Regions from separate parts of the Streptomyces sp. NPDC018610 genome, predicted to be linked through region 1. Evidence: riboswitches for the same ligand, from Rfam matches in the RefSeq annotation. Region 1 holds a riboswitch; the other holds the start of a gene.
What was found. Region 1 has a riboswitch for ZMP and ZTP ahead of ACH5A8_RS24215 (bifunctional 5,10-methylenetetrahydrofolate dehydrogenase/5,10-methenyltetrahydrofolate cyclohydrolase). Riboswitches for the same ligand answer to the same signal wherever they lie in the genome.
Positions count from the first base shown of each region.

Region 1 (3,307 bases):
GAGCCGCATCTCCGGCGTCGGCACGCCGACCAGGACGACCGTGCCGGCCAGGTCGCGGGCGTAGAAGGCCTGTCGGTACGTCTCCGGGCGGCCGACCGCCTCGATGACGACGTCGGCGCCGAAGCCGCCGGTCAGTTCGCGGATCGCCTCGACGGGGTCGGTGTCCTTGGAGTTGACGGTGTGGGTGGCGCCCATGGTGCGGGCGGTCTCCAGTTTGCGGTCGTCGATGTCGACGGCGATGACCTTGGCCGCGCCCGCCAGGTGGGCACCGGCGATCGCGGCGTCCCCGACGCCGCCGCAGCCGATGACGGCGACCGAGTCGCCGCGGCCCACGCCGCCGGTGTTGATCGCGGCGCCGATGCCGGCCATCACACCGCAGCCGAGCAGTCCGGCCACGGCCGGGGAGACGGCCGGGTCGACCTTGGTGCACTGGCCGGCCGCGACGAGCGTCTTCTCGGCGAACGCGCCGATGCCGAGCGCCGGGGACAGCTCGGTGCCGTCGGTGAGGGTCATCCTCTGCTTCGCGTTGTGGGTGTCGAAGCAGTACCAGGGGCGGCCGCGCAGACAGGCGCGGCATGTGCCGCACACCGCACGCCAGTTGAGGATCACGAAGTCGCCGGGCGCGACGTCGGTGACGCCGTCGCCGACCGACTCCACGACGCCGGCCGCCTCGTGGCCGAGGAGGAAGGGGAACTCGTCGTTGATGCCGCCCTGCTTGTAGTGCAGGTCGGTGTGGCAGACGCCGCAGGCCTGGACCCGCACCACGGCCTCGCCGGGCCCGGGGTCCGGCACGACGATCGTCTCGACCCGTACGGGTTCGTTCTTCCCGGGTGCGATCACGCCGCGCACTTCCTGCGCCATGATGGTGGTCCCTTCCGTCGACCGGTGTTCGTCCCCTCGACCCTACGCGCCGGTGATCGCTGACGGCACGAGACCCGGCCGAGGTCGCCCTCCCGCGCCCGCGGCCGGGCTTGCCGAGCCCGGCGGGGCGGAGGACGCTCGAAGTGAGGCCCGTCGCGGCCGCTCCCGTCCGGGCCGCGGCCCTCGCCGGAGGTCACCATGGCAAGCCACGCATCCGACACCTTGCGCCGCGGTGTCGAGGAGCACACGGCGTCCACCCTGGGCTCGCTCCACACCGACGACGCTCAGGTGCGCGTCGTGGACCGCGACGCCCGGCCGACCCGGTCCGAGGTCCCGCGGGGGCGGGACGAGACCATGATCCAGGCATGGGACGCATAGGGAGGCGGACCGCGCGATTCCAGGTCAGCTCCCGGCTGACCTGGTCCTTCTCGGCCCACGTGGGCCTGGGCCGGTCCCGCTCGATCGTTCCGGGGCCGTCCCGGCCGGTCCCGGCGGCCGGCCGGTCGGTGACCGCCGTGCTGGTCCGATCGCTGCTGCGGGCGGCCCGGCCCCGCCTCGCAGCCCGGTGCGCGCGGCGCGCCCGCCGCCGCTGAGCCGTGCCGACGCCCGCCGAGAACCCGGGGGCCCGCTCCGGCGGGCAGGCCTTAAGCTGGGGCGGGACCGTGACTGGCGCTGAGGTGGAGCACCACCGGGGAGCGGTCCACACCGAGTCACAGCCGCGCGCCTGGGCGATCCGTCGAACGCTCAGGAGTGGACCATGTCCCAGGCACGTCTCATGGACGGCACCGCGCTCGCCCGCCGCATCGTGGAGCGGACCGCGCTGCGGGCCGCCGAACTCACCGACCGCACCGGCGCCGCGCCCTGCCTGGCCACGGTGCTGGTCGGCGCGGACCCGGCCTCCGTCACCTATGTGCGCATGAAGCAGAACCGGTGCCGCAAGGCCGGCATCGTCTCCCGCCATGTGGAGCTGCCCGCCGAGACCGGTACCGAGGAACTGGTCGGCACACTGCGCTCGCTCTCGCAGGACCCGGCCGTGCACGGCATCCTGCTGCAGCACCCGGTGGGCGAACACATCGACGAGCGGGCCGCGTTCGAGGCGATCGCGCCCGAGAAGGACGTCGACGGCGTCACCTTCGCCTCCTTCGCGACGATGAGCTTCGGCGGGCCGGGCTTCGTCTCCTGCACGCCCGGCGGCATCCTGCGCCTGCTGGACGCCTACGACGTCGACCTCGCCGGCAAGCGGGCCGTCGTGGTCGGGCGCAGCGCGATCCTGGGCAAGCCGGTGGGCATGCTGCTGCTCGGCCGCGACGCCACGGTGACCTACTGCCACTCGCGGACCCGGGACCTGTCGGCCGTGGTCCGGGAGGCCGACGTCGTGGTCGCCGCCGTGGGCCGGCCGCGGCTCATCAAGGGCGAGGACGTCAAGCCGGGCGCGGTGGTGATCGACGCCGGCTACAACGCGGGCAACGTCGGCGACGTGGACTTCGACTCGGCGGCGGAGCGGGCATCGCTGATCACGCCGGTGCCGGGCGGTGTCGGCCCCATGACCATCGCCACGCTGCTGGAGCAGACCGTGGACGCCGCGGCCCGGCAGCTCGGCGTCTGACCGGCGCGACCGAGCAACGTATTCCATGACGTCCCCGCCGCCGGCACCGTGCCGGGGCCGGCGGCGGGTCCGGTCGCGCGCGGGGCCGCCGCCGCGCGCTCGCCCGCGCACCCGGTGCTTGCGCCCGGAGCGCAGGGTGTCGGCGAGCGGCGACTCCTCGTAGGGTCAGCCGGGCGCCGTGGTGGGGTGACGGCGCCGACATCCCACGGGTCGTTCACGGGCGGCGGGGCGCGCCGCCCGCATACTGGCCGACGTGCGCGTTGCGATCATGACGGCGGGATCCCGGGGTGACGTGGCCCCCTTCACCGGGCTCGGGCACGGCCTGGCCCGTGCGGGCCACGAGGTCACGCTCGTCACCCACGGGTGCTTCGAGCCGCTGGTCGAGGGCTCGGGTCTCGGCTTCCATCCGCTGCCGGTGGACCCACGGGCCGAGCTGGACTCCTCGCGCGGCCGGGGCCTGCACCGCAGCGCCACCAGCGCGGGGAAGATGGTGCGGGCCGTCGGGCTGGCGCGGGCGGCCGTCGCGCGGATGACCGACGACCTGGTCGCGGCGGCCGAGAAGAGCGACGTCCTGCTGCTGTCCGGGTCCCTCGGCCCGGTCGGGCACGCCATCGCCGAGGCGCTGGGCAAGCCCAGCATGGGCACCCACTTGCAACCCCTCTCGCCCACCGGGGAGTTCGCTCCCCCGCTGCTCGGCGGCGGCCAGTGGGGGACGGCGGCGAACCGGCTGGCCGGGCACGGCGTGAACCTGGCCGTGGAACGGGTCTTCTCGGCGGCCGTGCCCACCGTGCGGTCCCGGCTGGGGCTGCCCGCCGCCCGCGTCGCGACGCCCTGGCACAT
Region 1 is NZ_JBISAL010000009.1:337,320-340,626, reverse strand. Features, by position in the region: gene ACH5A8_RS24230 (S-(hydroxymethyl)mycothiol dehydrogenase) at 1-861, opposite strand, end outside; gene ACH5A8_RS24225 (hypothetical protein) at 1,060-1,239, shown strand; gene ACH5A8_RS24220 (hypothetical protein) at 1,227-1,454, shown strand; ZMP/ZTP riboswitch at 1,514-1,598, shown strand; gene ACH5A8_RS24215 (bifunctional 5,10-methylenetetrahydrofolate dehydrogenase/5,10-methenyltetrahydrofolate cyclohydrolase) at 1,619-2,467, shown strand; gene ACH5A8_RS24210 (glycosyltransferase) at 2,736-3,307, shown strand, end outside.

Region 2 (3,307 bases), on a different contig from region 1:
CCGGACAAGCGGTGCGTCGACCGCAACAGCTACAACCTCACCAAGGGCTACAAGGTCGTCTCCGACAAGTACTGCAAGAGCACCGGCACGACCAAGACCTCCGTCAACGGCGTCTGGTACTACGGCGGCAAGAAGAAGAGCGGCTGGATCGACGGCGGTTCCCTCACCAAGCCGCACAAGAGCTCCAGCGGATCCGGCGGGTCCGGCGGCCACGGCGGCGTGGACCGGGGAGGCTTCGGCAGCGGCCACGGCAAGTCCGGCGGCTGACGCCGCGATGGAACGCCGTACGATCACGCCCCGCCCCGACTGGCAGCGGACCGTCGAGTCCCAGGGGCTCATCTATCCCCTCACCCGGCACCCCGACGACTCCCTGCGGCCCTACTGGGACGAGAGCGCGTACTACGTCTTCTCGCTCCCCGAGGTCGAGGCGCTGGAGGAGACCGTCGAGGAACTGCACCAGATGTGCCTGGCGGCGGCCGACCACATCGTCGCCACCGGCAGGTTCGCCGACCTCGGCATCACCGACCCGCGCGTCGCCGCGGCCGTCGCCGAGGCATGGCACCGGCGTGCCGAACTCCCCACCGTCTACGGCCGGTTCGATCTGCGCTACGACGGCACGGGACCGGCCAGGATGCTGGAGTACAACGCCGACACCCCGACCTCCCTCGTCGAGGCGGCCTCGCCCCAGTGGTTCTGGATGCAGGACCGCTTCCCGGGCGCCGACCAGTGGAACTCCCTGCACGAACGCCTGGTCGCCGCCTGGGGCAAGCAGGCCGGCCTCCTGCCGCCGGGCAGCCCGCTGCACTTCGCGCACTCCGCCGACGACGAGCTCGGCGAGGACCTGATGACGGTCGCCTACCTCAAGGAGACCGCCGAGCAGGCGGGGCTGGACACCGACTGGACATCCATGGAGGAGATCGGCTGGGACCCGCTCTCCGGCCGGTTCGTCGACAACGGCCTCCAGTTCATCCGGGCGATCTTCAAGCTCTACCCCTGGGAGTGGCTGACCACCGACCGCTTCGCCGGCCACGTCCTGGACACCCTCGACAACGGCGGCGGCACCGGCTCCACCCTGTGGATCGAACCCGCCTGGAAGATGCTGCTCAGCAACAAGGCGCTGCTGGCGATCCTCTGGGAGCTGTACCCCGGCCACCCCAACCTGCTGCCCGCCCACCTGGACGGTCCGCGCGACCTGGCGGCCGGCCCCGGCTACGTCGCCAAACCGCTGCTCGGCCGGGAAGGCGCGGGCGTGACCGTGCACGAACCGGGATCCGCGCCCGTCCCGCGCGACGAACCCTGCTGCTACCAGGCCCTCGCCCCGCTGCCCGCCTTCGACGGCAACCACGTCGTCCTCGGCGCCTGGGTCGTGGAGGACGAGCCGGCGGGCCTCGGCATCCGCGAGTCGGCCGGCCTGATCACCGACGAGTACGCGCGCTTCGTCCCGCACGTGATCCTCTGAAACCGTGACCCTCCAAGACCGTGACCCTCTGCAACCGTGATCCTGTGACACCGCGATCCTCCGGAACACGGCACCGGCCGGGCGACGGCCCGGCGGCGTACGACTCCGCCCACCGGGGCCGGCCGGTGGGCGGTCGCCGAGGCCGCCCCGCCCGACCGGCGACACCCCGATCGACAGCACAGGGACGACCCGCCACGCGCTCGTATGGTGGACGCCGCGCCGTCCGCCGTGCACCGCCCGGTAGGCTGGCGGGCAGGCCGTGACTGGCGCGCTGGGATGGGATGGACCATCGGGGAGCGGCCTGAGCGGGAAACTAGTGCCGTGCGCCTGGGCCGTACCGTGAACGCCGAACGCACGTCCGGAGGTCCCTGCCATGTCCGCGCCCCTCTCCACCGAGTCCACCGCCTTCCGCGCCGCCCTCGACGTGATCCGCGCCGTGGAGCCGCGCGTCGCCGACGCCATCGGCCAGGAGGTCGCCGACCAGCGCGAGATGCTCAAGCTGATCGCCTCGGAGAACTACGCCTCTCCGGCCACGCTGCTCGCGATGGGCAACTGGTTCAGCGACAAGTACGCCGAGGGCACCGTCGGCCGCCGCTTCTACGCCGGCTGCCGCAACGTCGACACCGTCGAGTCGCTCGCCGCCGAGCACGCCAAGGAGCTCTTCGGCGCCCGCCACGCCTACGTCCAGCCGCACTCCGGCATCGACGCCAACCTCGTCGCCTTCTGGGCGGTCCTCGCCGACCGGGTCGAGGCCCCCTTCCTCCAGAAGACCGGCGTCCGCCAGATCAACGACCTGTCCGAGGCGGACTGGGCGGAGCTGCGCCAGGCCTTCGGCAACCAGCGCATGCTGGGCATGTCCCTGGACGCCGGCGGTCACCTCACCCACGGCTTCCGCCCGAACATCTCCGGCAAGATGTTCGACCAGCGTTCCTACGGCACCGACCCGGCCACCGGCCTGATCGACTACGACGCGCTGCGCGCCCAGGCCCGCGAGTTCAAGCCGCTGATCATCGTGGCGGGCTACTCGGCCTACCCCCGCCTGGTGAACTTCCGGATCATGCGCGAGATCGCCGACGAGGTCGGCGCCACGCTCATGGTCGACATGGCCCACTTCGCGGGCCTGGTCGCCGGCAAGGTCCTCACCGGCGACTTCGACCCGGTCCCGCACGCCCAGATCGTCACCACCACCACCCACAAGTCGCTGCGCGGCCCGCGCGGCGGCATGGTCCTGTGCGACGACTCCCTCAAGGACCAGGTCGACCGCGGCTGCCCGATGGTGCTCGGCGGTCCGCTCCCGCACGTCATGGCCGCCAAGGCCGTCGCCCTCGCCGAGGCCCGGCAGCCCGCCTTCCAGGACTACGCCCGGCGGATCGTGGACAACGCCCGCGCCCTGGCCGAGGGCCTGACCCGCCGGGGCGCCACCCTGGTCACCGGCGGCACGGACAACCACCTCAACCTCATCGACGTCGCCTCCTCCTACGGCCTCACCGGCCGCCAGGCCGAGGCCGCGCTGCTGGACTCCGGCATCGTCACCAACCGCAACGCGATCCCGGCCGACCCCAACGGCGCCTGGTACACCTCCGGCATCCGGGTCGGCACGCCCGCGCTGACCACCCGGGGTCTCGGCACCGCCGAGATGGACGAGGTGGCCGGCCTCATCGACCGCGTGCTGACCACCACCGAGCCCGGCACCACCAGCAAGGGCGCGCCTTCCAAGGCGCAGCACGTCCTCGACCCGAAGATCGCGGACGAGATCTCCCAGCGGGCCACGGACCTGGTGGCCGGCTTCCCGCTCTACCCGGAGATCGACCTCGGCTGACCCGCCCCGCCGGGCGCCCCGCCCGGCAC
Region 2 is NZ_JBISAL010000007.1:68,473-71,779, reverse strand. Features, by position in the region: gene ACH5A8_RS18915 (hypothetical protein) at 1-267, shown strand, start outside; gene ACH5A8_RS18910 (glutathionylspermidine synthase family protein) at 275-1,459, shown strand; ZMP/ZTP riboswitch at 1,709-1,799, shown strand; gene ACH5A8_RS18905 (glycine hydroxymethyltransferase) at 1,833-3,278, shown strand.
Region 2: another riboswitch for ZMP and ZTP. It lies ahead of ACH5A8_RS18905 (glycine hydroxymethyltransferase); the one in region 1 lies ahead of ACH5A8_RS24215 (bifunctional 5,10-methylenetetrahydrofolate dehydrogenase/5,10-methenyltetrahydrofolate cyclohydrolase).